4 regions of the Sphingobacterium sp. LZ11T8 genome follow, and region 3 is predicted to be linked to each of the others. Evidence: riboswitches for the same ligand, from Rfam matches in the RefSeq annotation. Region 3 holds a riboswitch; each other region holds the start of a gene.
What was found. A riboswitch is a leader RNA that binds a small molecule or an ion and turns the genes downstream of it on or off. The one in region 3 is predicted to bind S-adenosylmethionine.
Positions count from the first base shown of each region.

Region 1: it holds a riboswitch for S-adenosylmethionine, as region 3 does, so the genes downstream of both, NLF99_RS11560 (O-acetylhomoserine aminocarboxypropyltransferase/cysteine synthase family protein) here and NLF99_RS14055 (methylenetetrahydrofolate reductase) in region 3, are expected to answer to the same signal.
Region 2: it holds a riboswitch for S-adenosylmethionine, as region 3 does, so the genes downstream of both, NLF99_RS08955 (5-oxoprolinase) here and NLF99_RS14055 (methylenetetrahydrofolate reductase) in region 3, are expected to answer to the same signal.
Region 4: it holds a riboswitch for S-adenosylmethionine, as region 3 does, so the genes downstream of both, metE (5-methyltetrahydropteroyltriglutamate--homocysteine S-methyltransferase) here and NLF99_RS14055 (methylenetetrahydrofolate reductase) in region 3, are expected to answer to the same signal.

Region 1 covers NZ_JANBZY010000004.1:246,818-254,529, reverse strand. Annotated here, with positions in the region: gene NLF99_RS11580 (glycosyltransferase family 2 protein) at 1-538, shown strand, start outside; gene ligA (NAD-dependent DNA ligase LigA) at 661-2,679, shown strand; gene dapA (4-hydroxy-tetrahydrodipicolinate synthase) at 2,712-3,590, shown strand; gene NLF99_RS11565 (hypothetical protein) at 3,681-4,112, shown strand; SAM riboswitch class I at 4,336-4,449, shown strand; gene NLF99_RS11560 (O-acetylhomoserine aminocarboxypropyltransferase/cysteine synthase family protein) at 4,692-5,999, shown strand; gene metX (homoserine O-acetyltransferase) at 6,044-7,105, shown strand; gene NLF99_RS11550 (homoserine dehydrogenase) at 7,105-7,712, shown strand, end outside.
Region 2 covers NZ_JANBZY010000003.1:172,666-180,377, reverse strand. Annotated here, with positions in the region: gene NLF99_RS08970 (low specificity L-threonine aldolase) at 1-748, opposite strand, end outside; gene NLF99_RS08965 (DUF937 domain-containing protein) at 843-1,520, opposite strand; gene NLF99_RS08960 (DUF2891 domain-containing protein) at 1,587-2,684, shown strand; gene NLF99_RS08955 (5-oxoprolinase) at 2,878-3,141, opposite strand; SAM-I-IV-variant riboswitch at 3,203-3,297, opposite strand; gene rpoN (RNA polymerase factor sigma-54) at 3,345-4,808, opposite strand; gene NLF99_RS08945 (transglycosylase domain-containing protein) at 5,036-7,366, shown strand; gene NLF99_RS08940 (DPP IV N-terminal domain-containing protein) at 7,416-7,712, shown strand, end outside.
Region 3 covers NZ_JANBZY010000005.1:348,775-356,486, reverse strand. Annotated here, with positions in the region: gene NLF99_RS14060 (DUF2723 domain-containing protein) at 1-1,157, opposite strand, end outside; gene NLF99_RS14055 (methylenetetrahydrofolate reductase) at 1,489-2,445, opposite strand; SAM riboswitch class I at 2,493-2,593, opposite strand; gene rimM (ribosome maturation factor RimM) at 2,774-3,301, opposite strand; gene NLF99_RS14045 (30S ribosomal protein S16) at 3,436-3,972, opposite strand; gene NLF99_RS14040 (exodeoxyribonuclease V subunit beta) at 4,184-7,555, shown strand; gene NLF99_RS14035 (PD-(D/E)XK nuclease family protein) at 7,565-7,712, shown strand, end outside.
Region 4 covers NZ_JANBZY010000007.1:252,751-260,462, reverse strand. Annotated here, with positions in the region: gene NLF99_RS16710 (DUF4833 domain-containing protein) at 1-354, opposite strand, end outside; gene NLF99_RS16705 (hypothetical protein) at 420-602, opposite strand; gene NLF99_RS19755 (hypothetical protein) at 1,190-1,321, shown strand; gene NLF99_RS16700 (APC family permease) at 1,452-2,843, shown strand; gene metE (5-methyltetrahydropteroyltriglutamate--homocysteine S-methyltransferase) at 2,909-5,218, opposite strand; SAM riboswitch class I at 5,294-5,392, opposite strand; gene NLF99_RS16690 (response regulator transcription factor) at 5,664-6,353, opposite strand; gene NLF99_RS16685 (sensor histidine kinase KdpD) at 6,372-7,712, opposite strand, start outside.

The sequences.
Region 1 (7,712 bases), on a different contig from region 3:
CCAAGAGGTGTTCTGGGCGACAGGTGCCGCACTGTTCATTAAATCCAAGGCTTGGAAAGAAGCAGAAGGATTTGATGCTGATTTCTTTGCACATTTTGAAGAAATCGATCTTTGCTGGAGATTAAAGCGAATGGGTTACAAGGTGGGCTATTGTCCAGATTCCATTGTCTACCATGTGGGAGGAGGAACCTTAAAAACCAGCAATCCGCAGAAGACCTATCTCAACTTCCGGAACAATTTGGTCATGATGCAAAAGAACCTACCGGTTGCTGCTGGGATTTGGAAAATATCCTTAAGATTATGGTGGGATCTTTTTGCTTTAATCAAGTTTCTTTTTGATGGAAAAACGGCGGATGCTTGGGCTGTAAGCCGTGGTCATCAGTATTTTTTCAAGAATTTCTTCAAAACAGCAAAGAAAAGAAAGAAATATGCACAAAAAGAGAACAATAAAGGACAATATAAGAACTCCATTATTTGGGATTATTACATGAATAAAATCCATAAATACAGCGACCTTCATGAAAATAATTTCCATTAATCGCGAAAGTCCTGAATTATCTTTTCCCATATAATTTTCATTGTTTAGCAACACATTACGGGAGTAGCCAAATTTTGTTTTAAATTATTTTACCCTTAATATATTTTGTATTTTCGTGGTCTATGTCAATTGATATTCAAGCGAAGATAACAGAACTTACACGTGAGCTGAACGAATATAATTATCAATATTATGTTTTAGCGCAACCCTCCATTTCCGATTACGATTTTGACCATAAATTAAAGGAACTGGAAGCGTTGGAACTCCAATATCCTGAATTCAGAGACCCTAACTCCCCTACCCTAAAAGTTGGCGGAGATATCACACAAAGATTCCAAACGGTTCGTCATAAATGGCCAATGATGTCATTGGGCAATACCTATAACGAACAGGAGTTAAAAGACTTTGACAACAGGGTCAGGAAGGTAGTTGGTGATCAGGTTCAATACGTTGCTGAATTGAAATTTGATGGTCTTTCCATTTCTATTTCATTTGAAAATGGAAAATTGGTCCAGGCTGTCACCCGCGGGGATGGAACCCAAGGTGATGATGTGACCAACAATGTGAAGACCATCCGCAGCATACCGCATCAACTGAGGAAAGGCGACTATCCTGAAAGCTTCGATATCCGTGGGGAGATCTTTATGCATAAATCGGCCTTTTTGAGGTTGAACAAAGAAAGGGAAGAAAATGGAGAGCAGACCTATGCCAATCCAAGGAATTTTGCTTCTGGGACCATCAAGTTACAGGACTCCTCGGAGGTTGCAAAAAGACCATTGGACTGTTTCCTTTATTTTCTGTACTGTGATAACAGAAACAAATTATTCCACGACCACTGGCATAGCATTGAGGAAGTGAAATCATGGGGATTTCCAGTTTGCGAACATAGTAGACTGTGCAATTCCATCGAGGAAGTACTGGAATTTATCCATCATTGGGATGAGGCCAGACACCAACTTTCCTATGAGATCGACGGAATCGTGATCAAAGTAAATGACTTTGCACAACAGGAAGAATTGGGCTTTACGGCAAAATCTCCGCGTTGGGCAATTTCCTATAAATTTAAAGCGGAGCGGGTTGAAACGATCTTGAACAGCATCAGCTATCAAGTTGGGCGTACAGGGGCGGTGACTCCCGTAGCGAACCTGAAACCAGTCCTGTTGGCTGGAACAACAGTAAAGCGGGCTTCACTGCACAATGCCAATGAAATCGAGCGACTGGGCTTGCACGAGCATGATACGGTCTTTGTAGAAAAGGGCGGCGAGATCATTCCAAAGATTATTTCAGCAAACGTTGAAAAGCGTCGCGACGGAGCTAAACCATTTGAATACCCTACTCAATGTCCAGAATGTGGCACAACCTTGATCAGGGAAGAAGGCGAAGCAGTTCATTATTGCCCGAATGAGGATGGCTGTAAACCGCAGATTGTAGGAAAGCTGCAACATTTCATCGGCAGAAAGATGATGGATATACAAGGCTTAGGCGATGAAACCATCGAAACGTTCTTCAAGCTAGGATTGATCCGAAAAATTTCGGACATCTATACCCTAAAAGATAGGGAGCCTGAACTGGTCGGCATAGAAAGATTCGGGCAAAAGTCCATAGACAATATGCTGAAAGGTATCGAGCAATCGAAGAATAAGCCCTTTGAGAAAGTATTATTTGGTTTGGGCATCCGACATATCGGTGAGACCGTAGCCAAGAAATTGGCGCAGCATTTCAAAAACATCGATGCGATCCGTGCTGCTACCGTAGATGAAATTCTTTCTGTTCAGGATATAGGCTTGCGCATAGCCGAAAGCATCAATGCCTATCTGGTTAATCCAGAGCATTGGGAAGAGATCGAAAAACTAAAGGCCATGGGTTTACAGTTTGAGATTGAAGAAAAGGAAGTGTTATTAGCTAGCGATAGTCTCTTGGGCAAAACCTTTTTGATATCGGGCGTATTTGCGGACCATTCCCGGGAAGAATTGACAGAACTGATTGAGTCGCATGGCGGAAAGATGTTGAGCAGTATTTCTTCAAAACTGAACTATCTGGTGGCAGGAGACAAAATGGGACCATCGAAATTAGCGAAGGCAGAAAAACTTCAGGTTCCGATGATCTCGGATGTTCAGCTCCTGGCGATGATCAATAAATAAGAATAAAATAAATAAATAAATATACATAAACGATGAACGAGCTTCAAGGTGCGGGAGTGGCATTAGTCACTCCATTTCACGCAGACGGCACAGTAGATTACGAAAGCCTCGGCAATCTGATAGATTTTCAGATTGAAGGTGGCATTGATTATTTGGTTTCATTGGGTACCACTGGAGAAACAGCTACCCTAACCCAAGATGAACGAAAGAAGCTGTGGCAATTTACTTCGAAGCACGTTAATAAGCGTATTCCATTGGTAGCTGGAATTGGTGGAAACAACAGCTATGAAATCGTGGAGCAGATCAAGAACTTTGAGATCCTTGACTATGCTGCGATCCTTTCGGTTTCTCCATACTATAACAAACCAACACAAGAAGGCATCTATCAGCATTACAAAGCAATCGCGGAGGCATCTAAACTTCCTATTATCCTTTATAATGTACCAGGAAGGACGGGCAGCAATATAAGTCCAGCGACTACCGTTCGTTTGGCCAAGGATTTCAAAAATATTGTAGCGACCAAGGAAGCATCGGGGAATTTTGCACAGTTCAGTGAGATCCTTCGAGATAAACCAAAGGACTTTCTCCTGATTTCTGGGGATGACCCCGTTACATTGCCTATGATGGCGATGGGTGCGGCCGGAATCATTTCGGTTGTCGGCAATGCCTACCCTACCAAAGTTTCAGCCTTGGCACATCTATGTCGCGAAGGAAACTATGTGGAAGCAAGGGCCATTCACTTGGAATTATTGAAGATCATTGACCTTTGTTTTATTGAGGGAAATCCTGCTGGTGTCAAATATATCCTAGAAAAGAAAGGGATTGGCAAAGACCATGTTAGGCTTCCATTGGTTCCGGTAAGTGACAAGACCAAGGAAGCAATCGATGCAGAGATGCAGCTACTAGGTTAAAAAAAATATAAGGTTGGCAATGGAAATTCGCCAACCTTTTTTATTTTTAGGTATTCTTTTTGTTACCAAATAGAAACTGAATCAAAAAAAATGGAAACAACTAACCCACAACCTAGCACTAAAGGTTCAAAGTTCAAGAAATTCATCAGCTGGTTTTTACTTATTCTATTTCTGGCTTTTGCTGGATTTGTTTATTTCAAATATTATTTTGTATTTGGAGAAGGCGTTAAATCTGGCGTTTTGAATTATGCGGTAAAAAAGGGAAATTTATTCAAGACCTACGAAGGAAAGCTGATCCAAGAGGGAATCCGTTCGCAAAAGACCGGGACCGGTCTTTCGAGCAATGAATTTGAATTCTCCATTGAAAACGACTCAGTTTTCCATATCTTGGAACTAAATAGCGGGAAAGCCTTTGACCTTCATTATAAGGAATATCATGGCGTATTACCATGGCGTGGGAATACACGCTACGTGGTAGACAAAATCATTCAAATGCGTGATGCGAAGACAACTACCTTTTAGTTGATCGGAAATATATATCAGAAAAATATTGGGGCTTCAACCGACGTTAGAGAAGGGACTAACAAAGGTTGAAGCCCTGGTCTTTATAGGGAAAAGTGGTAATGGGATCTGCCAAAGAATAAACTTTTCAGAAAAAGATTGCAAAATTAAATTTCGTGAACTATATTTGCGGAGTACTTCGATAGTGGTACGCTAATCATTACCTCTCTAAAAAGATGGTCTTGATTTATAAAGAAGTGGCGAGAGACTGGCTCAATGACCCACTGGCAACCTTCAATAAGGATTGAAAAGGTGCCAATTCCTGTCCGAGGCAATAAAGCCCAGGAGCATATAAATGAAATAGACTATGACTTCAAAATTTTCAAAATCGGAATTAGTGTATCTTGTTGGAAAACCAGCAACAGATCTCAACATTCAATTTATTTCCAGCTGTATTATTTGCATTACCCGAATGCGATAGTCGTCACTATGTTTGAGCACGAGGAAAAAGTGCAAAAATAATAGAGTACAGACGACCAATAGCATAGCAAGAAAGGAAATCATATATTCAATTTACTAACATCAATAATCAACATAAAAATGGCAGACAACAAAAATCTTAAATTTGAAACACTACAAGTGCACGCAGGTCAAGATGTAGACCCTACAACTGGATCCAGAGCATTACCTATATATCAGACTACCTCCTATGTTTTCGAAAATGCGGAACATGGCGCGAATTTATTTGCCCTTAAGCAATTTGGAAACATCTATACGCGGATCATGAATCCAACTACGGATGTTTTTGAAAAACGTATCGCGGCATTAGAAGGTGGTGTGGCAGCTGTAGCTGTGTCTTCTGGTCAGGCAGCACAATTCTTGGCCTTGACCAATATCCTCGAGGCAGGTGAAAACTTTGTTTCAGGATCAAATCTTTACGGAGGTACCTATAACCAGTTCAAGGTTTCTTTTAAGCGATTAGGCATTGAGGCAAGATTTGCTGAAGATTCGGATGCAGATAAAATTGAAGCCTTGATCGACGATAAAACTAAAGCGATCTATGTAGAAACGATTGGGAATCCGAGTTACAATATTCCTGATTTCGAGCGTATCGCATCGGTTGCCAAGAAACATGACCTACCATTGATCGTGGACAACACTTTTGGTGCTGGCGGTTATCTGTTCAAACCATTGGAGCATGGCGCCAATGTGGTTGTAGAATCGGCAACAAAATGGATCGGTGGTCACGGAACGAGTATTGGTGGTGTGATTATCGATGGCGGTAACTACAACTGGGGAAATGGTAAATTCAAACAATTCTCAGAGCCTTCTGAAGGTTACCATGGTTTAGTATTCTCGGATGTATTCGGTGAAGGCGGACCGTTTGGGAACATTCAATTTGCTATCCGCGCTCGCGTTGAAGGATTAAGAGATTTCGGCCCTGCCCTATCTCCATTCAATTCATGGCTTTTGGTACAAGGTCTGGAGACCTTGTCTCTTCGTGTTCAACGCCATGTTGACAATACCTTGGAAATCGCACAATGGTTGGAAGCACATCCACAAGTAGAGCAAGTAAGCTACCCAGGATTGAAAAACCACCCATACCATCAGAATGCACAAAAATATCTGAAAAACGGATATGGTGCGGTATTATCCTTTACCATCAAAGGTGGAGTTGATAAGGCGAATGAGTTCATTGACTCTTTGGAATTGATCAGCCATTTGGCGAACGTAGGAGATGCGAAATCCCTGATTATCCATCCTGCGGCAACGACACACCAACAATTGAGTGCAGAGGCGCAGAAAGCAGCTGGAGTTGCTCCAGGTCAATTGAGACTTTCGGTGGGTATCGAGCACATCGACGATATTAAAGCAGACTTAACACAAGCATTTGACAAAATCAAGTAAGTGGGGGCTTAACTGATTTTTTAGGAGGAAGATAATTAAAGAGAATGAGTGTAAAGACTTTCGGATATAGCCAAGACTTCGAATTAGAGAGTGGTAAAAAACTGGCAAACCTACAGATAGCCTACCATAGCTATGGAAAGCTAAATGAGGATAAATCCAATGTAATTTGGGTATGTCATGCATTGACTGCAAATTCAGATGTTTTTGACTGGTGGCCAGGATTATTTGGCGAAAATGAGTTATTCAACGATAAGGATTATTTCATTATCTGTGCCAATGTACTGGGCTCACATTATGGGACGACGAATCCCCTATCCATTGACCCTGACACCAACCTACCCTATTATTCGGACTTTCCTCAGTTCACGATCAGAGATATTGTTAAAGCACATGGACTATTAGCTGATCATCTAGGGATCCAAGAAATCAACACCTTGATTGGAGGATCTCTAGGCGGTCAACAAGCTTTGGAATGGACGGTATCCAAAACCATAAAGATCCATAATCTGATTGCTATCGGAACAAATGCGTTTTTCTCACCGTGGGGTATCGCATTCAATGAAAGCCAAAGGCTTGCGATCGAAGCAGATTCCAGCTTTAAAGAGCAAAGGAATGATGCTGGATTGAACGGATTAAAGGCGGCCCGCAGCATGGCATTATTGTCGTATAGGACATACAATGCCTATGGAACGACCCAAGTGGAATCGGACCATGACAAAACAGACGCTTACAAAGCATCCTCCTACCAAGCCTATCAAGGGGATAAATTAGTCAAGAGATTCAATGCATTTTCCTATTGGTATTTGACCAAAGCCATGGATAGCCATCATCTAGGCAGAGGACGTGGACAGGTGGAGCAAGTATTAAGCTCAATTGAGGGCGTCAATGCCCTGATCATAGGTATTCCTTCGGATGTGCTATTCCCTCCACAAGAACAGGAATTCATCGCGAAACATATTCCAAATGCGGAATACTATGAGCTGCATTCCTTTTTTGGACATGATGGCTTCTTGATTGAAACAAAAACCCTGACTCAAGTCATAGGCAACTTTCTTGAGAAACATAATACAAAAGCAGAAAATCACTTAAATTTAATTAAAGAATAATGAGTAAGAAACTTACCATCGGGATGTTTGGATTTGGTGTGGTGGGACAAGGTTTATACGATATCATAAAAACAAAGAACCTAAACTTAGAGATCAAGAAATTTGTTATCAAGAACGCGGATAAAAAAAGGACCTTGCCTGCGGAATTGTTTACCACAGATGCCAATGCTATTCTGGAAGACCCAGAGATCAATACCGTTGTTGAATTGATCGATGATGCCGAAGCTGCTTTTGAGATTACAAAAAGAGCATTGACAACAGGAAAGAATGTTGTTTCTGCCAATAAAAAAATGATCGCTACCCATCTAGAGGAATTGACCGAGATCCAAAATCAACATGGTACTTCCCTATTATATGAAGGAGCAGTCTGCGGTAGTATCCCTATCATCAGAAACCTAGAAGAATACTATGACAACGAGCTTTTACACTCTGTAAGCGGTATCTTCAATGGTTCTTCCAACTACATCCTTTCCAAGATCTTCAATGAAAACCAAAGCTATGATGAGGCATTGAAAAGAGCCCAGGAATTAGGATTTGCAGAAACTGATCCGACATTGGATGTTGGTGGATATGATCCCAAATACAAATTGGCCATTGTAGCATCTCA
Region 2 (7,712 bases), on a different contig from region 3:
ACAGTGCGTAGAATTGTGCCCCTAAGATTCGACCTTTAGCCATTAGAGCTCCTTTTTGCTTGATATAGTAATCGAAACCATGAGCGAGTTCTTTGTTTTTGAATACAATGGCTTCACCTAATAATCCGGCATTTTTTGTTGCCCCGATGTAGAATACATCTGCAAGAATTGCTAAATCTTCGATGTTCAGGTCAGCATAGGCTGAAGTCAGTGCAGTAGCCAGCCTAGCACCGTCTACAAATAATATCAATCCATTTGATTTACAGAATGAGGAGATTTCTTCCAATTCTGCTTTGCTGTAGATGCTTCCGATTTCTGTGCACTGCGAAATATAGACCATAGCAGGTTTGACCATATGGTTGTCGGTATGGTAATCTAGGGCAGCTTGTATTCCCTGAATGGAAATTTTACCATCTTTGTTGGGGATACAATTGATTTTGTGTCCTGTATTTTCAATGGCACCCGTTTCATGGACCTCAATATGTCCGGTATCGGCAGCAATCACGGATTCGTATGGTTTAAGGAGATGGCTAATGACCAGCATGTTTGCTTGGGTACCTCCAGAAACAAAATAGATCTCAGCATCTGGATTGTTGATTCTTTTTTTGATGAAAGATTTTGCCTTTAGGCTGAGATTATCTTCCCCATAACCGGCTTCCTGATCAAGATTGGTTTGGGATAGAAGGTTTAATATATTGGGGTGAGCACCCTCACTATAATCGTTTTTGAAGCTTATTTTAGATTGCATGTGTAAATATAATCGTTTTCGCAATCGGATGGAATAAAATAGAAAAAGGATTGATCAAATTGACCAATCCCTTTGTGGTTGTATAATTATTCGTTTATTTTCCAAACATTCCAGCAAGGCTATCCAAGATGTTGCCTTTAGCACTATTGTCGTTTTTCTGGTCGAAAAACTGTCCAACTAAATCACCTAAACCACCAGCAATATTAGGTTGTGATGAGCTAGCAGTGCTAGAACCACCGCCTCCTAATACGCTTCCGATCAAATCACCGATTCCGCCTCCTGAAGCACCGGCATTTGACGTGCCACCTCCAAGGATGCTTCCTAAAAGGTCTCCAATCCCTCCGCCGCCAGTTCCAGCGTCAGCTTGTTTCTTTTTACCTAGATAACCCATTACCAAAGGAGCCAATAGCGCTAAAATGCCACCGATTTTCCCCATGCTAATTCCTGATTTTTCAGAAAGGGATTGTTTTACCGTATCGGTGTTGCGACCAAAGATGTGATTTACAATTTTATCTTCATCTTCTGTTGGTCCTTGATTAAATAATCCTGCTAGGTTATCGAATATCCCCCCAGAGTGGTTATCCAATGCTTTTTGTATGCCTTGAGCTTGTTCAGGCCCCTTTTGCGCATTGTAATTCAAGGCAGACATCATCAATGGGATAGCTGCAGAAACAACCCATTGGGTTTGGTTTTTATCAAGTCCTAATTTTTCTGATATTCCTTCAGTAGCTTGTGAACCAATGCTTCCTGAAATTAAGTCACTAATGTTCATATTGTAGATTGTTATTGTTTATAAATGTTATTTTTATAACTCAAATATATTGCCAATTTTACTAGTATGAAAAAAATATGTTCAAACATCTTTGCACTTACGGTTCTTTTGTTCTATGGTTGCAATAACCCATCGAAAAATGAAGAAGGAGTGCAAGTCGAAGACGTGAAATTATCCCTTGAATTAGCACAGCAAATTTATGCCATGCCGACCCATTGTATTGAGGTGGAGTATCCCAATAAGTTAGGCCAAGTCTTGGGGTCAGGAGCTGATCTTAAATCGCCCAAATCCCTTCGGCCTGTCTTTTATGGATGTTTTGACTGGCATTCCTCTGTACATGGTTATTGGTCAGTAATAAAATTGCTGAAGGCTTTTCCTGAACTAGATAAAGAAGGGAATATGAGGAAAGTGTTGAATAGCCATATTACGCCTGAGAATGTGCAAACTGAAATTGCTTTTTTCAATGACAAGAACAATTTAGGGTTTGAAAGGACTTATGGTTGGGCTTGGCTGTTCAAGTTGCAAGAAGAACTGGCAAATTGGGAAGATGAGGATGGGCAGCGCTGGAAAGTGGCTTTACAGCCATTAGTGGATCTTTTGGTCAAGCGATATATCGAATATCTCCCAAAATTGGTATACCCAATTAGGGCGGGACAACATGATAATTCGGCCTTTAGTTTATCGCTTTCTTTGGATTATGCCAATTCCGTAGGGGATGAGGCCTTTAAGAAATCCATTCAAGAAAACTCATTGCGTTTGTTCCAAAACGATAAGATTTGTGATCTGGCCTATGAACCGAGTGGATATGATTTTCTTTCCCCATGTTTAGAAGAAGCTTATTTGATGAGTAAATTGATGGAAAAGAATGAGTATTTAACGTGGTTGAAAGGATTTATGCCAGGATTGTTTGACCCTTCCTTTGAATTGAAACCCGCAATAGTTAAGGATAGGACGGACGGTAAATTGGTTCATTTGGATGGTTTGAATTATAGTCGAGCCGCATGTCTTTCCGGCATCAGTAAAATCGATGGAAGTTTGCAGCATTTAAAAGGCAATGCTATTGAACATTTTAACTTCTCCATAGTTAACTTAAGTGCTGAAGACGACTATATGGGAAGCCATTGGCTAGGAACGTTCGCACTGTACGCGATAGGGAGGTTTTAGGGATAGTATTGAGATGTGAGATATGAGTATTGAGATATTAATCGTACTAACTTATTTTTATAGTATTGAGATGTGAGATATGAGTATTGGGATATCAACCGTACTTACTCATTTTTATAGTATTGAGATTTGAGTACAAAGGTATTAACCTTTATATCTCAAATCTCAAATCTCAAATCTCAAATCTCCTAACTTAACATAAAGGAATTAATTTATTTTCAGATAGTTTCACTGGGACACTTTGGATCTGGGTAAAGCCGTCTTCCGTACTGATTATGGCTGACAGATCGATTCCGCGATTGGATAGTGCGGAAATCAATGCAGTCCTAAAAGCTGTTTTGTTTGCACCCCAATTGGATTTTACCAAATCATTGTTCAATACAACTAATTCGTTGGTGGAATAGTGGTGGAATTTCTCCACTAGGTGCTGGTGTAAGGGTTTTGTTGTGTTCGACATACAATTAATGTTTAAAGGGTTTAACCATAATTGCATTCAGAGGCGTCTTAAAAGACTTTGCAATATTCGTTTATTTTGGCTTGTCGCCCGTATCGATTTACCACCGCGGTGTCTCTCACTCGGTTGGTATTGCATCTGCAATTCTGAATACTCTACAAACTTAGTAGATTATATTTTAATATGCAAGTGTCAATTAAAATTTTCTATAATTCTTTTCTCAGGCGGGCAACAGGGATATTCATGGCCTCGCGATATTTTGCAACTGTCCTACGGGCAATGGAATAGCCTTTTTCTTTTAAAATCTCTGTTAGTTTCTCATCTGCCAGAGGTTTTCTCTTATCCTCATTGGCGATGCATTCTTCCAAGATTTTCTTGACTTCCTTGTTGGAAACCTCTTCACCGGACTCAGTCTGAATGGCTTCAGAGAAGAAAGATTTTAAAAGGAAAGTGCCAAATTCGGTTTGGACATACTTGGAATTCGCTACACGGGAAACCGTTGAAATGTCCATTTCGATCTTGTCGGCAATATCCTTCAAGATCATAGGTTTCAGCATTCTGTCATCACCAGTTAGGAAATAGTCATATTGATATTCCATAATGGCATTCATGGTTTTCAACAAAGTCTGCTGTCTTTGTTTGATGGCGTCGATAAACCATTTTGCAGAGTCCAGTTTCTGTTTAACAAACTGAACGGCCTCACGCATTTTCTTGTCGTTCTTTTCGGCTTTTTCGTAATGTTCAAACATTTCCTGGTAGGAGCGGGACACACGAAGCTCTGGTGCGTTCCTGCCATTTAAGGTCAGGTGCAGGACACCGTCGTTGTTGGAGATATGGAAATCTGGGATAATCTGCAATTGCTTACCAGCAACAGCTCCTGAATCGCCTGGTTTTGGATTCAGTTTTAAGATTTCGTTTACAATTTCTTTAAGCTCTTCGGAGTTTACTCCCAATTGCTTTTCGATTTTGTCGTAATGTTTTTTGGTGAATTCATCCAAGTAGTTCTCTACAACCAATTGGGCCTGTTGAATTATTGGATTATTTTGATCTTTCTTACGAAGTTGTATGCTCAAGCATTCCTGAAGATTTCTGGCGCCAATTCCCGCTGGGTCAAAGGTTTGAACAATTTTCAGCATCTCTTCAACCTCATCTTCTTCAACGATGACATTTTGGGAAAAGGCTAGGTCGTCGATCAGAGAAAGGATAGGTCGGCGCAGATAACCATCATCATCCAAGGAACCGATGATTTGTTGGCCTAGTACATAATCTTTATCAGAAAGGGCAAGTAAGTCAAGCTGATTTTGAAGATTTTCAAAGAAGGAATCTTGGACTGCGATAGGGATTTCTTTTTTACCATCCTCATCATCATGGTCATAACCTCCACCGTAATCTTTATAGTCGTCTTCCTGGATATATTCATCTACGCTGAATTCGTCATCATAGCTATTGTCTTCCATGTTGAAGTCGTCATCCGGATCTTTGTCTGGGTATTCTTCGACAGGGTCGTTCATGTTGGTCAAACTACCATCTTCCAAGGCTGGATTCTCTTCAAGTTCTTCTTTGATACGGGCATCTAATGATACAGTAGGTACCTGAAGCAATTTTATGAATTGAATTTGTTGCGGTGAAAGTTTCTGTAATAATTTTTGTTGTAGTGTTTGCTTTAACATGTCCCCGATAAATAAGTCAGGTAAAAATAGGGAATAATATTCAATAAGATAAAATTGTTGTAAACAAAAGAGAATTTAGGAACAGTTTTTGCTATTATAAGTCTCGGAAAAACAGCCTAGTTAAAAACCAAAAATTTCATTTGTTAAATTTCGTTAATTTTCATTTCAAGGTTCATTTTTGGGCGAATTGATATGATTTTTTCCAAAGTTTTGTTCATATTTACCGTATGTTTAGACGAGTCCGGAACAAATTTTTGCGTATCGCACTGATTGTTATTTACTTTATTATCTTATTTACTTGCGCGGTACAAATTAACTTCCTAGGCTTGTTCGGATCATCGCCTACTAAGAAAGAAATATTGTTGCCTGAACTGAATGTTTCTTCCGAACTTTTTACCGCCGACTCTGTTTTAATCGGTCGCTATTACAAGCAAGATCGTGATCCTGTCCCTTATGATAGTATTTCTCCAAATATCGTTAATGCCCTAATTGCTACTGAAGATGTTCGTTTTAGAAAGCATCATGGGGTGGATTTTATTGGGTTGTTTGGCGGAGTGTTTTCAACTTTAAGTGGAAGTGATCGTGGAGCAAGTACTATTACCCAGCAACTTGCAAAGAATTTATATAGAACTCGCTACAAGGATGCTCAAGGACTGTTAGGGAAGATCCCGGGAGTTGGTCTGTTGGTCACAAAGTACAAGGAATGGATGACTGCCTTCAAATTGGAGAGCAAATACAGCAAAGAAGAAATCTTGACGATGTACCTGAATACCGTTTCGTTTAGCAATAATGCCTACGGTATTAAGTCGGCATCTGTAAGGTATTTTGATAAGCTGCCAAGTGAAGTTACCGTCAATGAAGCTGCTGTTTTGGTCGGTATGTTGAAGGGTACTACCTATTATAATCCAATCAGAAATCCTAAGAACGCTCTGCAACGTAGAAACGTCGTTCTAAACCAAATGGAAAAAGAAGGTTATCTGAAAAAGGATGAAGTAGCAACCCTGAGTAAAGATTCCTTGGGCTTGAACCTGAATAATCAGGAAGTTCGCAATTCCAACGATTCCTACCTTCGTACGGCAGTCGAAAAATGGTTGGAAGAATGGGGTGAAGAAAACGAAATAGATATCTATACCAGTGGTCTGAAAATATATACAACTATTGATTCCAGGATGCAGAAAATTGCTGAAACGGTTGTTTCAACCAAGATGAAGGAATTGCAACAGCGTCTGGACAATGTTTGGGGAAATGATCTGCCATGGAGAGATAAAGAAGGTAATGTGATCCCTAATTTTTTGGAAGACCATGCGAAAAAACTTCCGGCTTATGCATCATTGATGAAAAAATACAATGATGAAGCCAAGGTTTTTGAGGAGTTGAACAAGAAAAAATCCATGGAGGTCTTTACCTGGGATGGAATGGAGAAAGTGGATTATTCGACCATGGATTCGCTGAAACATTACCTGACCATGTTGAATACAGGAATGATGGTCATGGACCCATACAATGGAAATATTAAAGTTTGGGTTGGTGGTATCAATCACAACTATTACAAATTTGACCATGTAAACCAAGCGAAAAGACAGGCTGGATCTACCTTTAAGCCTTTTGCTTATGCAGCAGCCTTGGAGTCTGGTATGGCACCATGTGATAAATTCACCGATAAACCAGTAAAAATTGAATTCATTAACAATAAAGGGGAGCATGAGATCTGGGAGCCAAAAAATGCGGATTGGTCATTTTCTCACAGTGACTTGTCGCTAAGACATGCCATGGCTCGTTCATTAAATACGGTTACTGCACAGATAACAGAGAAAGTAGGTTGGGATAAGGTTGTGGAGATGGCTCATAAATGTGGTATTGATAGTAAATTGGAGTCGGTTCCGTCAGTTGGATTGGGCTCGAATGATGTTTCCGTTTTTGAAATGGTCAGGGGTTATAGCACCTTCATGAATGAAGGAAAGCGTACGGAGCCGGTATTGGTTTCAAGGATTGAAGATAAGGATGGAAAGGTATTGGCTGAATTCAAAACCACTACGAAGGAGGCAATTACTGCTGAAAATGCTTGGTTAATGGGCTATATGCTTAGGGGTACCATCGAAGAGTCGGGGGGCACATCCCAAGCTTTATGGGAATGGGATCTTTTTCAGGATGAGAATCAAATCGGTGGTAAAACAGGTACTTCTTCAGATTATGTTGACGGTTGGTACATGGGGGTAACGAAAGATTTGGTTGCTGGAGTGTGGGTAGGTTGTGATGAACAAAGCATACATTTTAAGAGTTCTGCAACTGGAGAAGGGTCTAAGACTGCATTACCGATATATGCCCTGTTTATGGAAGAGCTTTATAAACATCCTGAATTAGGGGTGACCTTTGGGAAATTTCCGGAATCAACAGTTGAAATTACCAAGAAATACAACTGTCCAGGACCTAGAGTGCGTGTTCGTCAGGATAGTAGCAGTACAGAGGGCTTGAATCCTGATGCTGAGATTCCTAATATTGTTCTACCTGATTTACTTAATCAAAATAACACGGAAGAGCAACAGGAGGAGACGAATTAATCGACTGAAGTGAATTGATTTTATTATTTTTATTGACTAATAATCAGTTATGAAATTTAACCATATGCTATTTGCGAGAATTTTATGCATTAATCTTGTTTTGGCAGTATGTATGGCCTTGATGCCAGGACAAGCTAGTGCCCAATATTTCGGGCAGAATAAGATGAGGTATAAGAAGCTTGATTTCAAAGTTTATGATACCCCACATTTCAATATTTATTATTATTTGCAAAATGATTCCATGATGAATTGGCTTGCAAAGGAATCTGAGGTGTGGTATGAATTGCATCAACAGGTCTTTCAAGATACCTTTTCGAGAAAAAACCCAATTATCCTATATAATAAC
Region 3 (7,712 bases):
AACAATACTTCCTTGTCGTATTTATAGCCTTTGACATTTTCAAATTGCTCATATTGCTCGGTATCCTTTCTATAACCTACGGATTCATTAACATCCGTTATTTTTGAATTGAAGGTCGGTCCCTTGAACAAAGGCTCAGATTGATATTGTTCCCTGCTCAAATAGCCCAAAAAGGAATATGCATTATCAGGATCATTATTGTTCAGTGTAATATTCGTTTGGGCACGGATTATTATCATGCTAAAGGAGGTGAACCCGAAAAAGACCAAACAAGTACCTAAAATCAAGAGATTTAAGATAGGCTTGTTCTTTCTGATCGAATACATAATTCCGAAAACCGCTGCTGAAACTAAGAGCAGGACAAACAGAACAATGCCTGAACCAAATGGCATCCCTAATGAATTAACGAAGAAGAGATCAAATCCTGCTGCTATCTTTACGGAATATTGGATCACTCCCCAAAGAATAAAGGCTAAGGCGAGAACTCCCCAAGCAAAGGATTTTACTGCACCTTTCCAGGTCACGTGATTTGACTTCCTGAAATAGATCAGGAGTGCTAAGGCAGGAATCGTCAATAAATTCAACAGATGAACTCCGATGGACAGTCCCATCACATAGGCAATCAGCAATAGCCATTTATTGGAATCCGGTTCATCTGCCCTCCTCTCCCACTTCAACGCCAACCAAAATACAATGGCCGTACAAAGTGATGACATGGCATAGACCTCTGACTCCACAGCAGAATACCAAAAAGAATCTGTAAAGGCATATGCCAAAGCCCCTACCGCTCCAGCAGCGAAAATCTGCATATTTTGAAGGCTATTCCCTTCTGACTTTCCTAAAAGCAGTTTTCTTGCCAAGGCTGTAATCGTCCAAAACAAAAACATAATGGTCAAGGCTGAACAAAATGCCGAACCTAAATTCATCCAAAGTGCAACATGTTCCTTATTTCCAAAAGCAAGGTTTGAAAACAGGTTCTGCAACAAGAGAAACAAGGGTGCCCCAGGTTGATGAACAATTTCTAGCTTATCTGATGCTGCAATAAACTCACCGGTATCCCACCAACTGATGGATTGATCCACAGTGAATGCATACAATACAAACGCAATAACTGCACATAGCCAGCCGAGAAGATTGTTGATTTTGCTATAGTTCATTATAGTAGGTAATAAATGTGATTTAAATTTAGCAAAGAATTATCTCCCACATTTGTGATTAACATTATTTAACATGGAATACGCCTGCTCTCCTTCTTCCAAAAAGGCCTTATCATTGCTGGATTTTCAGGAGCTTTATTTGGATTTGTTTTACCCACATTCCGAAAACTCGCAAAATGAATAAAATTTTATCCAAGGCATTCTCGAAGCTGTCTCGAAGCTGTCTCGAATGAGACCGCTATATTGGTTAAAAAACTCTCCTGATGATAAACGACAAAAGGCGAATGAAATCATTCGCCCTTTGTTCTTATTTTAGAGTTAGTCAATTTAATTACACTAATTTTTCAACGATATTTTTAGTAGGTCCAGGATTACTCATGGTGTAGAAATGCAGTACCGGAACTCCAAAGTCTATTAATTCCTTACATTGCTGTACTAGCCATTCTTCGCCAACTCGCCTAACATCCGCATTGGTTTTACAGGATTCCACGGCATCACTCAGGTCCTCTGGAATATCTAAGTGGAAAATCCGAGGAAGGGTAATCAATTGCTTTTTGGTTGTTAATGGCTTAAGGCCTGGAATAATAGGAACATGAATATCATTTTCCCTACACTTCGTCACAAATTCCTTATATTTTTCTACGTTAAAAAACATTTGGGTAACGATAAATTCAGCTCCCATTTCCACCTTTTTCTTCAACCATTTAAAGTCGGTGTTGAAGTTAGGTGATTCAAAATGTTTCTCGGGGTATCCGGCAACGCCGATACAGAAATTGGTCTTTTCAGAAGAGCCTATATCTTCATGTAGGTAGGAACCTTCGTTCATATCCACCACTTGTTTTAATAGGTCGGTTGCATAAGCATGTCCCCCAGCGGTCGGGATAAAGTCGGCATCACCTTTTCTGGCATCACCTCTCAATACCAATACATTATCGATACCTAAGAAGTTCAGGTCGATAAGTGCGTTTTCTGTTTCTTCTTTGGTGAAACCACCGCAGATCAGATGGGGAACCGCATCAACTTTATATTTACTCATGATGGCAGCACAGATGGCTACCGTACCAGGTCTTTTTCTATAGGACACCCTTTCCAACAATCCGTTAGCATGTTGTTTGTAAAGGTAATCCTCACGGTGGTACGTCACATCGATAAAGGGAGGTTTGAATTCCATCAGTTCATCCATCGTTTGGAAGATACTTTGGATACCCTGCCCCTTAGCAGGAGGTAACAGCTCAAAAGAATATAAGGTCTTGCCTTTCGCGTTCTTGATGTGATCTACGATTTTCATAAAAATATATTAAGGCTTAGAGAGAACACAGTGAACACTGATTCTTTGGCTTATCTTTCCCATTTTGGGGGTAGAATGTAGCACCTTGACTGGTGTCAGGTTGCTAAGGCTTCAGCGGGTCTAGTCCCTCTGCCTTTCTCTATAAGCGAGGGCTAATATCGTCAATAGCAAGGTAATCTCAAAATGTTTCAAGAAAAAACTTTGCGGATGGCATTGAATCAGAAGGAATCAGGGTTGGATGGATGGGACATATAAATGAATGGAAGAAGGTATGATCATAAAAAAATGGGCGTGATTGACACGCCCATTCTCTTTTCAAAATATCTTATTAATCTTCTAGGTACATATCTATCAAACCTTCAGGAAGGTTCAATACGATAATCTTTTCTTCGGGGTCTATACCGACAATGAAATCCTCGTTTAGGGGAAACATGGCGTCTCTGCCATCGATATCTACGGTTGCGATAAATTGCTGTGGCATCTCTTGGACATGGGTAATTTCGCCCAATTCGCCTTCGTCTTCCTCAATGGCGGTATAACCTACTAGATCATGATAGGTAAAATCATCGGGATCACGTTCCGGCATTTTATCATTTGGCAGGTAGATTTGCTTTCTCAATAAAGGTTGGGCTTTGTCAATATGGTCAACATCTTCAAAATTGACATAAGCTGTGCTGTTATTGTGAAACTTGACCTTTTCTACAAAGAATGGCACCAATTTCTTGTCCATCTCCAAGAAAACTACATCCAGATCAAGGTCCATATAGTTATCAAATTCAAAAAACAGTTGCAGTTCACCCTTCAATCCTCGGGTTTTACTGACATAACCGATATAAAAACATTGATCTTTCGTCATATTCACAAATTAATTTCCAAAAGTACGGAATTCTTTTTCTGTTGGGATTTTAGGGATGTAAAAACAAGATAAAATGGGAACAAAAAAGCCGGTTCATAGAATGATCCGGCCATTTTGAATACTTTATGAAGAGATTATCCTTCAGTTTCTTCAGTGTTTTCAGTAGCATCAGCAGCTTCTTCTGCTTCTTCTGTAGCTGTTTCTTCAGCAACAGGAGCGTTTTTAGCAGCGATAGCAGCAGCTCTGTCTTCTTTTTTCTTAGCTTCAGCAGCTAAAGCAGCTTTCTTAGTTTCATCCTTAGATTTCGCTAAGCCTGATTTCTTTCCTTCGATTTGAGCATCTTTACCTTCAGCCCATTTAGTGAAAAGTTCTTCAGCTTTAGCTTCATCAAAAGCTCCTTTTTTCACACCGCCTTGTAAGTGTTTTTTGTATAAAACACCTTTGTAAGAAAGGATAGCGCGAACTGTGTCAGTAGGTTGGGCACCTTTGTTCATCCAGTCTAACGCTTTTTCGAAATCCAAAACGATAGTTGCTGGGTTAGTGTTTGGGTTGTAAGAACCTAAACGCTCGATGAACTTACCATCACGTGGTGAACGGCCGTCTGCTACTACTACGTGGTAAAAAGGTTTTCCTTTTTTACCGTGTCTCTGCAATCTGATTTTAGTTGCCATGTTTTTTCTTTATTTATGTATTCAACATATCCCCCGTTGCTTCATGCAGGAGGGGACGCAAAGATACAAAGTATTATCAATTAATACAATAGAGAATTTAAAGCTGTTTTACCTGTAAAATATGTACTCCTTCCGAGCTATAATCTTGAAAAAGATTTGAGTAATCTCCCAATAATACCGATATTCAGATACTTCAAACCATTGACATCTTATGCAAAGAATTGCTCCTTTAAGGATTGTAAAAGCTTCCGCTGGATCTGGAAAAACATTTTCTCTCACCGTACATTACCTGACCCTGTTGCTATCAAAAGAAAGCAGCTATCGGGAAATCCTTGCCGTTACCTTCACCAACAAGGCCACGGCCGAAATGAAAGGCCGTATTATGTCAGTCCTTCATGGCTTGGCAATCGGCAGTACAGCAGATGACATTGAGCAGTACAGACAGCAATTATTGCAGCAGAATACACAGTGGGACCCTGTAAGCATTCAGGAAAAAGCCAATCGGATCTACAGGAGGATTCTGCATGATTACAGCCATTTCTCGGTAAGTACCATTGATGGTTTTTCGCAAAAGGTGATCCGTAGTTTTACCTACGAACTGAACCTCGATTCTGGCTATGCCATCGAGATGAACACCAACAAAGTGAAGCGTGACCTGACCGTTATGCTGAACCAACTGTTGGATGAAAGACCGGACCTGTTGGAATGGATCATCAATTATGCCGAACAGAAGATCGGGAAGAATGAGAACTGGAATTACCGACAGCAGTTAATGGGTTTGGCAGGGTTGATTTTCTCGGAGAACTTCCAGGAGTTTGACAGTTTTATGATTTCTGCTGATACAGACAGGATATTCAACCTGCTCAACAAAGAAATTGATGAAAAGACCAATGCCTTTTTGGATGCCTTGGTTCAAGGGATTGAAACTTTCAAAGCTGAATATCGCCGATTGGGCGTTGATGATTCAGAAATGAAGGGAAAGTCCAGGAACAAACTGGTAGCAGCCAGCAAGATCAACATAGACCCCAAAAAGATTTCTACCTCTGATATCCAGGAAAAGATATTTGACAAGTTTTTGGTTTTGTTGGATAATGAAGAGCATTATATCGACGACAAAAAGGAGGTTAGGTATGAATATATGCAGGGCATCCGTCCAGCATTGGATGCCATCCTATCCTTACAGCAGCATTTTGCAAATTATATTGCTTATCAAGCCGTACAGACCAACCTGTATTTCCTGAGGTTGCTCAAAGAAATGAGTGACCTGCTGAGTCAATGGAGAAAGGAAAACTCTGCACAATTGATCTCGGATGCACAGATACTATTGAACAAATTGGGCTTGGATGAACACAGTGACCCGACCTTTATCTGGGAAAAGATTGGCAACCGATACAATTACTTCCTGTTTGATGAGTTTCAGGACACTTCAAGAATACAATGGAAAAACTATAGCCCATTGCTCTTAAATGCCCTTGCTGATGCTACGGGCAAGATTGCTGAGCATCTAGTGGTAGGCGATGTGAAACAGAGTATTTACCGTTGGCGAAATGGGGACTGGCGAATCCTTTTGCAACAGATCGACCAGCAGGTTTCGCAGAATTTCCACCTGAACGAAAATCAGATAAATGAATTTATTGATAACGGAACCTTGGACACTAATTTCCGCAGCCTTCCGAATATCATTAATTTCAATAACTACCTATACGAAAAGATCCCTAGTCTATTGCAGCAAGTTTTGAACGAGAAAGTTGGCGAAAGCTTGGGCGAGGAAGGCATGACTTGGTGGAATGCTACGGGCAACAATAGCTTACTTGAAAAAGCTTATCAAAACAGCAGGCAACTGATCCCTGAAAGTAAGCTTCAGACCGGCAAACCCATGGGAAATATTGAAATCTCCTTTTTCCCAGTCAGTGATGGTCGAGCGCGGAACAATCAAGTGATGGAGGCTTCGGTAGAGGCCCTTTGTTCCAAGATTGCCGAATGGATCAGGACTGGAAAATATAAGCCAGCGGATATTGGGATTCTGGTCAGGAGCAATGCGCAGGCAAAATTGGTCATCCAAGAACTGATGCGCTTCAAGAACACCGAGAACCTGAACTTTGAGGTCATCTCTGGAGACGCCCTAAGTCTAATATCGAACCATGCCGTCAATCTGATCATTGAAACCTTAAGGTCATTGGTTTTTCAATCGGAGAAACACGTTTTACACCTTGCCAACATGGCTTATCTTTTCCAATTGGCGCAGGGTAAATCCAACTTCGAGGAATCGGTATGGCTGAAGTTCAAGGACAACAATATCAAGGAACTGTCGGATGTTCTTCCGCTTACATTGATAGACTCATGGAGTCAATTGCAGAAAATGCCATTGGTCCATCTGGTAGAAAAACTGATCGATGTTTATCAATTAGGGAATGAAGGAAGTATTCATTTACCATACCTTTTAGCCTTCAAGGATATCGCTACAGCTTTCTCCACACAAGGGGAACGTGGAATCATACAGTTCCTGGAATATTGGGATGAAGATGGCGAAAGGGCTGTACTGCCATCGAGTGGCAAGGTCGATGCGATAGAGGTCAGCACGATTCATAAATCTAAGGGATTGGCCTATGAGGTGGTGATGATTCCATTCTCTTCCTGGAAATTGGATGGTCTGACCAATGGTGATTTTTGGATCGATGTAATGGATTCTCCCTTTTCAGAACTCGGAAAAATTCCTGTAAAATATACCCAAACCTTAGGTAAGTCGATCTTTTACAAACAATATTTTGAAGAGATGCTGTTTAACTATATGGATGCCCTAAACACTTTTTATGTAGCAACCACAAGGGCAAAAAGCCATCTCTATATTACTGCACCACAATTTAAGGATGAGGTTGACAAGAAAACTGGTGAGATATTGGGTTCTGAGGTCAAGAATGATTTTATTTCAGACCTTTTGATTCAGGTGCTAACTGCCAGCAATTCTCCATTCCGATTAGAGAACAATGAATTTATCCTTTTGGATGAGCCATTAGCCTCAGAGCAGTCAAACAAGAAGAAGGAAACTGAAGCGAGCATAAAAATTGAACTGAAGGATTATCCACAATCTTTAGCTCTAGAAACCGCTTTGGAAAAATCGACCTCAAGGAATATCAACACCATTTTGATGATGGAAAAGGCTGCACAATATGGAGTATTGGCGCATGAGATCGTCTCGCTGGTAAAGGATGAATCGGAAATCGACAAACTGGTAAACCAATATATTGAGGAAGGTATTTTGGCCAGGGAAGAGAAGGATCTTCTCTTGGAAGAAATACAGCAGATCTGGAACCATCCAATCATTAACCAATGGTTGACGGGTGATTATAAGGTGTGGAATGAATCAAGCATCATCCTGGAGGATGGCAGTACACAAAGACCAGACAAGGTGTTTACCAATGATCAGGAAACCATCGTATTGGACTTTAAATTTACACAAGGAGATTATATCAATCATAAAACGCAGGTAGGAAGATATATGAATGCATTGAGCAATGTAGGTTACGGCCATATCAAAGGCTATCTATACTACGCTAAGTCGAAAGAATTAGTGGAGGTGAAATAAGGAAAGAACATGGAAAAAGCATTTTTAAGACTCGTTGCAGAAGACATTCAGGCTAAGTTTGGCCAAGATATATCAGATATTGCCATTGTATTCAATAACAAGAGGCCTATTACCTATCTGAAAAAACATTTGGTAGATGTATATGGAAAGGCCATTT
Region 4 (7,712 bases), on a different contig from region 3:
TGTTGGAACGGTCAGGTAAAATTTCTGACTGGGAAGCGATACAATGGTTGCTTCGTAGGTATGGGCGTCAATAGGCTTGGCTTCGATGCCATAGGCAAAGTTTTTCTGAATACCGGTAAGGGGTCTTATTTCTCCGGACTTATCAAATATTTGGCGATAGACCCGGATTGGTTCATCTTCGTCCACTTTATTTGATCCATTCTTATTCAGGTCGTAGATAAAGGTGTTCTTACCTCGATTGTGTTGGATATAGAAGAGCAGGTTTTCTTTGTTGGTTGGAGTAGGGTAGCCTTCTTGGGCTTGTGCATAGTGAGTAGTAACGAATATCAGTAAGCTCAAAATGAATCTATTCATCTTATTTATTTTGATGGGAAGTTACTGATATTCGCATTAAGTGATAATGAAATTTTAGTTAAAGTTTAATTTGTTCCCCCGCGTCCCCCAAACAGCTTGGAAATCAACCATATTACGAGGACAACGGCGCCAATCACTAAGATGATTCCCCACCACATCCCTGCTTTAAAAATTCCTTCAATTAACGAACAGCTGCTGAACAATGATGTTGTCAGTGCAAGTGCCAAAAATCCAATATATCTATTCATAGTTCTGTGTTTAGTTTATTAAACAATTTCAAAATGATAATGTTTGATATGGAGGTCTACAGTGGGAATTGCCATAAAGGTGAAATGATTCTCTTCGTTACTTTTGAAGCCTTCTATAGCGCATTTTGATTCTGAACGTATAGTGAGGAATCTGTATGGTTTTCTTATACCCATGCGTGTCATCCTGGACCGAAGGTGCAGGAACCGTTCGCCAAGATTATTTGTCTGGTTCCGAGAACCTTCGTGCCTCAGGTTGACAGGGGTAAAGGATTATTTTTGAGCTATACTGCCCTAGAAGGGCAGATTTATTTTAGCAATCCCATCGCACAGGGCAACGGCATTCTTTCCATTTTTCCGCCATTGGAAATGAGCCGGTGGCTAAAGGGCTTCCTTCGGAAGGATAATGTTTGTCTACAAAGAGAACCCACAGCGTGGGTGAAATATTTTTCAATGAATCTTTCTGTGGAAAGAAAATAGATTGCTCATCTTACGATTTCGCAATGATAACAATCCATTAAAAAAAACAGTAATAGATTCTTCGTTTCACTCTGAATCCCTCTCAGAAAACTTCTGATTCTGAACAATTCGTGAAGAATCTGTTCGGTACTCCAGCAAAAGGCTCTGTCATCGTCAATCGAAGATTGACGAACTGTACGCCAATACCGGTTTATTTACAGGAAAGCTATGCTATGTTCCGAGAACCTTTCTTCTTCGGGTAACGGCATGATACGCTGATACTGTGTGAGATGTCTCATTTACGCTAATAAATGTGGTAACAACAATTTTATGAAATAAGAAAATTATTAACATAATAATTATTTGTACGTTTGGTGAATATAATAACCAATTATGAATAAAAAACTCAATTTATGGGACTCCATTATGATTGTCATGGGTTCTATGATTGGAAGTGGGATCTTTATTGTTTCATCGGATATGATGCGACAGTTAGGGTCGGGCTATTGGCTGATTGATATATGGCTGATTACTGCGGTTGCGACCATTGCTGCCGCAATCTGTTATGGTGAACTTTCTTCGATGTACCCTAAAGCTGGTGGACAATATACCTACCTGACTGAAGTCTTTGGGAAAATGACTGGCTTTCTGTATGGATGGAGCTTATTTGCCGTGATCCAGACAGGAACCATTGCCGCTGTTGCGGTTGCTTTTGGCAAATTTGCCGGCTACCTCTTTCCACAGCTGAATGATGCAGCTCCCATTTACCAGAATGGCACCTTTATGATCACCTGGATGCAGATCCTTGCCATTGGAATCATACTGTTGTTAACTTTTATCAACAGTAAGGGGGTGCGGAGTGGCAAGATTGTCCAATCCGTCTTCACCTCTTCCAAGGTCATTGCCTTATTGGCCCTGATCGTTGGCGGGCTTCTATTGATCGAGAGCAATCAGTTTTCAGGGAACATGAGCTTCGGTTGGTCTGCTTCGCAGAATCTTGACCATTCAAGCTGGAAAGAGATTTCAGGTAATGTGTTGCTTGGTGGAATTGCTGCGGCCATGGTAGGTTCGGTTTTCAGTAGTGTGGCCTGGGAAAATGTAACCTTCGTGGCGGGGGAGATCAAGAATGCGAAGAAGACTGTGGTGATAGCCATGGTGATCGGAACCAGCTTGGTGATGATCCTCTACCTGTTTGCCAATTATGTTTATTTAGCCACTTTAAATCGAGAAGAAATTGCCTTTGCCGCGAATGATCGAGTTGCGATAGCTGCTGCTGAAAAGTTATTGGGAAGCGCAGGGACCATTATCATGGCCATATTGGTGATGATCTCAACCTTTGGCTGCGTGAATGGAATTGTGCTTTCAGGAGCAAGGGTTTTTCAGAGCATGGCCAAGGATGGCCTTTTCCTGAAGCAGGCCATTCCAAACAACAAGAATGATGTTCCGGAAAAGTCACTCTGGTTTCAGGGAATCTGGGCTTCGCTATTGTGTTTGAGCGGGCAGTATGGGAACCTATTGGACATGGTGTCCTTTGTGATCGTGATTTTCTATATGATCACGGTCCTGGCGATGATGTATCAGCGCTGGAAGAGACCTGATCTGGAAAGACCCTATAAAACATTCTTATATCCTATCCCTCCATTGGTCTATCTCTTGATCGGAACAGCTTTCTGTGTGCTTTTGATCTTGTATAAACCACAGTACACCTGGCCTGGGTTTATATTGATCCTGATGGGAGTGCCGATCTATTATTTTGCCAATCGAAAGAAACCTGTATTAAAATAAATGATAAGTAAAAGGCCGAACAAAAATTGCTCGGCCTTTATCTTATTTTAAATTACTAATGTTTCTTATTCAGCTCTTAGGATTTTGGCAGCTTCTACCATAGATTCTAAGGCAGCTTTAGTTTCTGGCCAAGCACGAGTCTTCAGACCACAGTCAGGGTTTACCCATAATTGCTCTGCAGGAACTACTGCTTTTGCTTTGCGTAATAAGTTAACCATCTCTTCTGTGCTAGGAACACGTGGAGAGTGGATATCATATACACCTGGACCAATATCGTTAGGATATTTGAAGTCTGCGAAAGCATCTAACAGTTCCATTTGAGAACGAGAAGTCTCGATGGTGATTACGTCAGCATCCATGGCAGCGATATCTTGGATAATATCGTTGAACTCAGAATAGCACATGTGCGTGTGGATTTGTGTATCGTCATCAACATTGGATGAAGAAACGCGGAATGCACGTACAGCCCAGTCTAAGTATTCCTGCTGATCAGCTTTGCGTAGAGGAAGTCCTTCACGGATAGCTGGCTCATCAATTTGGATGATCTTGATACCTGCTTTTTCCAATGCCTGAACTTCGTCCAAGATTGCCAAAGCGATTTGGTATGTAGTTGTAGAACGAGGTTGGTCGTTACGTACGAATGACCATTGTAAGATGGTTACAGGACCAGTCAACATTCCTTTTACAGGACGGTTGGTCAAAGACTGCGCATAAGCAGACCAACGAACAGTCATGTCTTCAGGACGGTAAACATCACCAAAAATAATTGGAGGTTTAACACAACGAGAACCGTAAGATTGAACCCACCCGTTTTGTGTGAATGCATATCCAGCTAATTGCTCACCGAAGTATTCCACCATGTCATTACGTTCGAATTCACCGTGTACCAATACATCGATATCTAAATCTTCCTGTAAACGGATTGTTCTTTCTGTTTCAGCAGCGATTTCTTTATCGTATTCTTCTTGAGAGATGGCACCTTTTTTCAAGTCAGCTCTCCATTTACGAACATCCTTAGTTTGTGGGAATGAACCGATTGTAGTGGTTGCGAATCCTGGAAGATTGAACTTCGCTTGTTGCGCTTCTTTACGAGCGTTGAAAGTAGAAGTACGCTTAGCATCTTCATCAGTGATGTTGCTGACGCGGTTTTTAACCTCTGGTCTGTGGATTAATGGAGAAGTACGGCGGCTCTCAGCAGCTTCTTTGTTTGCTTCGAAACGTTTTTGTGTTTCAGCATCAACTTCACCTTCAGCCAATACTGCAAGGTCTTTTACCTCAGCTAATTTTTGTTTAGCGAATGCTAACCAGTTTTTAACCTCAGCAGGTAGGGACTCTTCATTGTTCTCATTGTCCAAATCAAAAGGAACATGCAATAAAGATGAAGAAGGAGCGATCCAAACACGGTCTTTTCCTAAAGCATCAACAGCTTGTTTGATTTTTTTCAATGAGTTTTCGTAGTCGTTTTTCCAAATGTTACGGCCTTCAACAACACCTAATGAAAGGGTTAGGGAAGCAGGAACTTTGGATAATATCGTGTCAAGTTGGTTTTCACCACGAACTAAGTCTAGGTGTAACGCATGCACAGGAAGGTTAACAGCAATGTCTTCGTTGTTTCCTAATGCCTCGAAGTATGTAGCAACGATTAATTTGATGCCTTTGGCAGCTGCAGCTAACTTTTCGAATACTTTTCCGTAAAGAGCTTTGGTAGCATCATCGATATCTAAAGCCAAGAAAGGCTCATCGATCTGCACGTATTTAGCGCCAGCATCAGCAAGTTTAGCCAAGATCTCTTCGTATACTGGAAGTAATCTGTCGATTAGATCGATACGGTTAAAATCAGCTTCTTTTTCTTTACCTAACAATAGGTAAGTGATAGGGCCAATCAGGACAGGTTTAGTTTCGATACCTGATTGTTTTGCTTCATTGTATTCACTTAGGAATTTTTCTGAAGTCAGTTTGAATTCTTGATCTTTCACGAATTCAGGAACGATATAGTGGTAGTTTGTATCAAACCACTTGGTCATTTCCATGGCAGTTACATCAACGCCACCTTCTTGGAAACCACGAGCCATCGCAAAATATAAGTCTAGGTTATATTGGCGATCGATTTTGTTCAAAAGGGAGTTGTAACGAGCGGGAATAGCTCCAACAGTTAAAGATAAGTCTAGGACTTGGTCATAGAATGAGAAATCATTCGATGGGATCAATTCGATACCTGCATCTTTTTGAGTCTTCCAATTGCTTTCACGGATTTTAAGTCCAGCCTGCAATAATTCTTCCGCGCTGATTTTCTTTGCCCAGTAAGCTTCGTTAGCTTTCTTCAGTTCACGGAAAGCACCCACACGTGGGTAGCCTAAATTGTTTGTTAATAGCATATAGTTCTCTACTAAATTAAATAAATTCCAATAAGTCTTTTTGCTAAGAGAAGGCTACCTAGGATTCCTGTAACCAGCTTATCTTTCCCAATCGGGGTAGAATGTAGCACCTTGTCAAGAGACAGGTTGCTAAGGCTTCATCGGGTCTAGTCCCTCTGCCTTTCTCTATAAGCGTCGGCTAAGTTATGGATAAGATTTTTATTTTCCAAGGAAAAAGATTTTAGATGTGAGATTTGGGATATGAGAAAGCGAGGGTTTTCTATATTTTAGTTCATTGAGTATGAGAGAAATCGTGGTTTAAAAGTAGCTGGATATAATTCTATCAAAAAAGGGGCAAAAATACTTTTGCCCCTTTATATATTTTGATTTTGGATATGTATAAAAACGGTCAACCCTATTTAGGGATGGACACTCACATCTCACATCTCATATCTCACATCCATCCTTAGCTAACCAACAATTTATATCCTTTACCATGCACATTGACGATTTCCACGTTTGGATCTTCTTTGAGGTATTTCCTCAGTTTACTTAGGAATACGTCCATGCTTCGGCCGGTAAAGTAATTGTCGTCATGCCATATTTTGATCAGGGCTTCTTCGCGGGTCAGGACATCGTTTTTCTTTAAGCAAAGCAAACGAAGCAACTCGGCCTCCTTGGTAGACAGTTTCTGTTGTTGACCTTTGTAGGAGATAATCTGACTGGTGTAATCGAAGAAATAATCGCCGATCTCAAACTTGTCTGATATTTCTTCTTCTTTGTCCTTGGAAGCTCTCTTTAATAGCGCATTTATTCTCAATAAAAGTTCTTCAACACGGAAAGGCTTGGTGATATAGTCGTCACCACCTAGTTCGAAGGCCTGGGTTTTGTCCTCCATCATGCCTTTTGCAGTAGCATAGATGATAGGGACCGTCTGATTGATCTTGCGGATATCCTTTCCAAGGGAGAAGCCATCTTTTTTGGGCATCATGACATCCAGGATGCAAAGGTCGAATTCTTCCTTTCGGAAGGCATCCATTCCTTCTTGACCATCTGTACAGAGCACAACGTCAAATTTTCCTTTTAATTCAAGATAATCCTTCAGTAATTCGCCCAAATTAGGATCATCTTCTGCTAATAATATCTTTTGATTCATACTTTTCTCTTTCTTATGTTATGCTACTTCCTTGGATGCGTCCTTTAAAGGAAGAGTTACTTCAAATTGTGTGCCTTTATCTTTTTCGCTTTTTACGGAGATTTTTCCGTTCAGTCTTTTGATGATATCGTTAACATAGCTTAGCCCTAGACCGAAGCCTTTCACGTTGTGGATATTTCCCGTAGGTATGCGATAGAACTGGTCAAATATCTTTTCCTGTTGGTCCTTGGTCATTCCCATTCCCTTGTCTGCAACGGATATTACGATACTGTTCCCTCTATTAAAAGTCTTAAAAGTGATTTCTGGTTTTTCTTGAGAGTATTTAATTGCATTGTCGACCAGGTTGAACATCACATTGGAAAGGTGAAGTTCATCGCCAACCACTAAATCATTGCCTGCTGAAATGTCAATATTCAAGGTGCCTTCTGCCTTGTCCATCTGTAGTCGCATGCTCTCCAAGACTGCGTTGGCCAAGGAGTTGATGTGCACATTGGTGCGCTCGATCTTTAGGTTTTCTTTCTCCAGACGGGCAATGTTCAGGACGCGTTCGATATGCGAGCCTAAACGGACATTCTCATCGTAGATAATGTTTGCCAATTTGTTGACACGCTTGCCATCGGCGGAAATCTCAGGGTCACGTAAGGATTCACTAGCGATCATGATGGTGGCTACCGGTGTCTTGAACTCGTGGGTCATGTTGTTGATGAAGTCGGTTTTCATCTCCGACATCTTCTTCTGCTTGAAGATGATGCTCAACGTATAGGCAAAACATCCGATCAACAGCGCCAATAAGGCTAGGATGGTCGGAAATAGCCAATAGCCCATGGTCTCGGCAATAATTCCGCCCTTGTTAGGGAAATGTATGCTGAGCTCGCCAGGAGCATTGCCACGGTCTCCTTGGAATAGTCTAGCGGTATAGATCAAAGGATTATTGACTTCCTTGAGTTGCTCATTGTTGAATTGATAGACTCCTTGGAAAACGGGCATCTTATTGAAATCCTTGATCTCCATGACGAAGGAGGATTTTATTCCTCTTTCACGGAGTTCGTGGATCAATAGATTGACGGTTTTCTTCCCGTTGATACGTTCGGCCAAAGGTCTTTTGGATAATTCCATACCCATGGCTACATCGGCGATTACAGAGCTTTTCTTGCCTCCTAACATGGCAATGGTGTCATATAGTGTTGCGGCCTCTGATAATCGCTGTCCTCTCAGGTTATTGAGCTTAATCTCGAGTTCCTCGATCTTTGACAGGGTCTTGGAATCATAACGAGGGGGTAGGGTCCTGATCTGGTAAGCAATCGCTTCGGTGGAAGGTGGGTTGAATACGGGGATCAGGTATCGGGTACTATCGTCCTT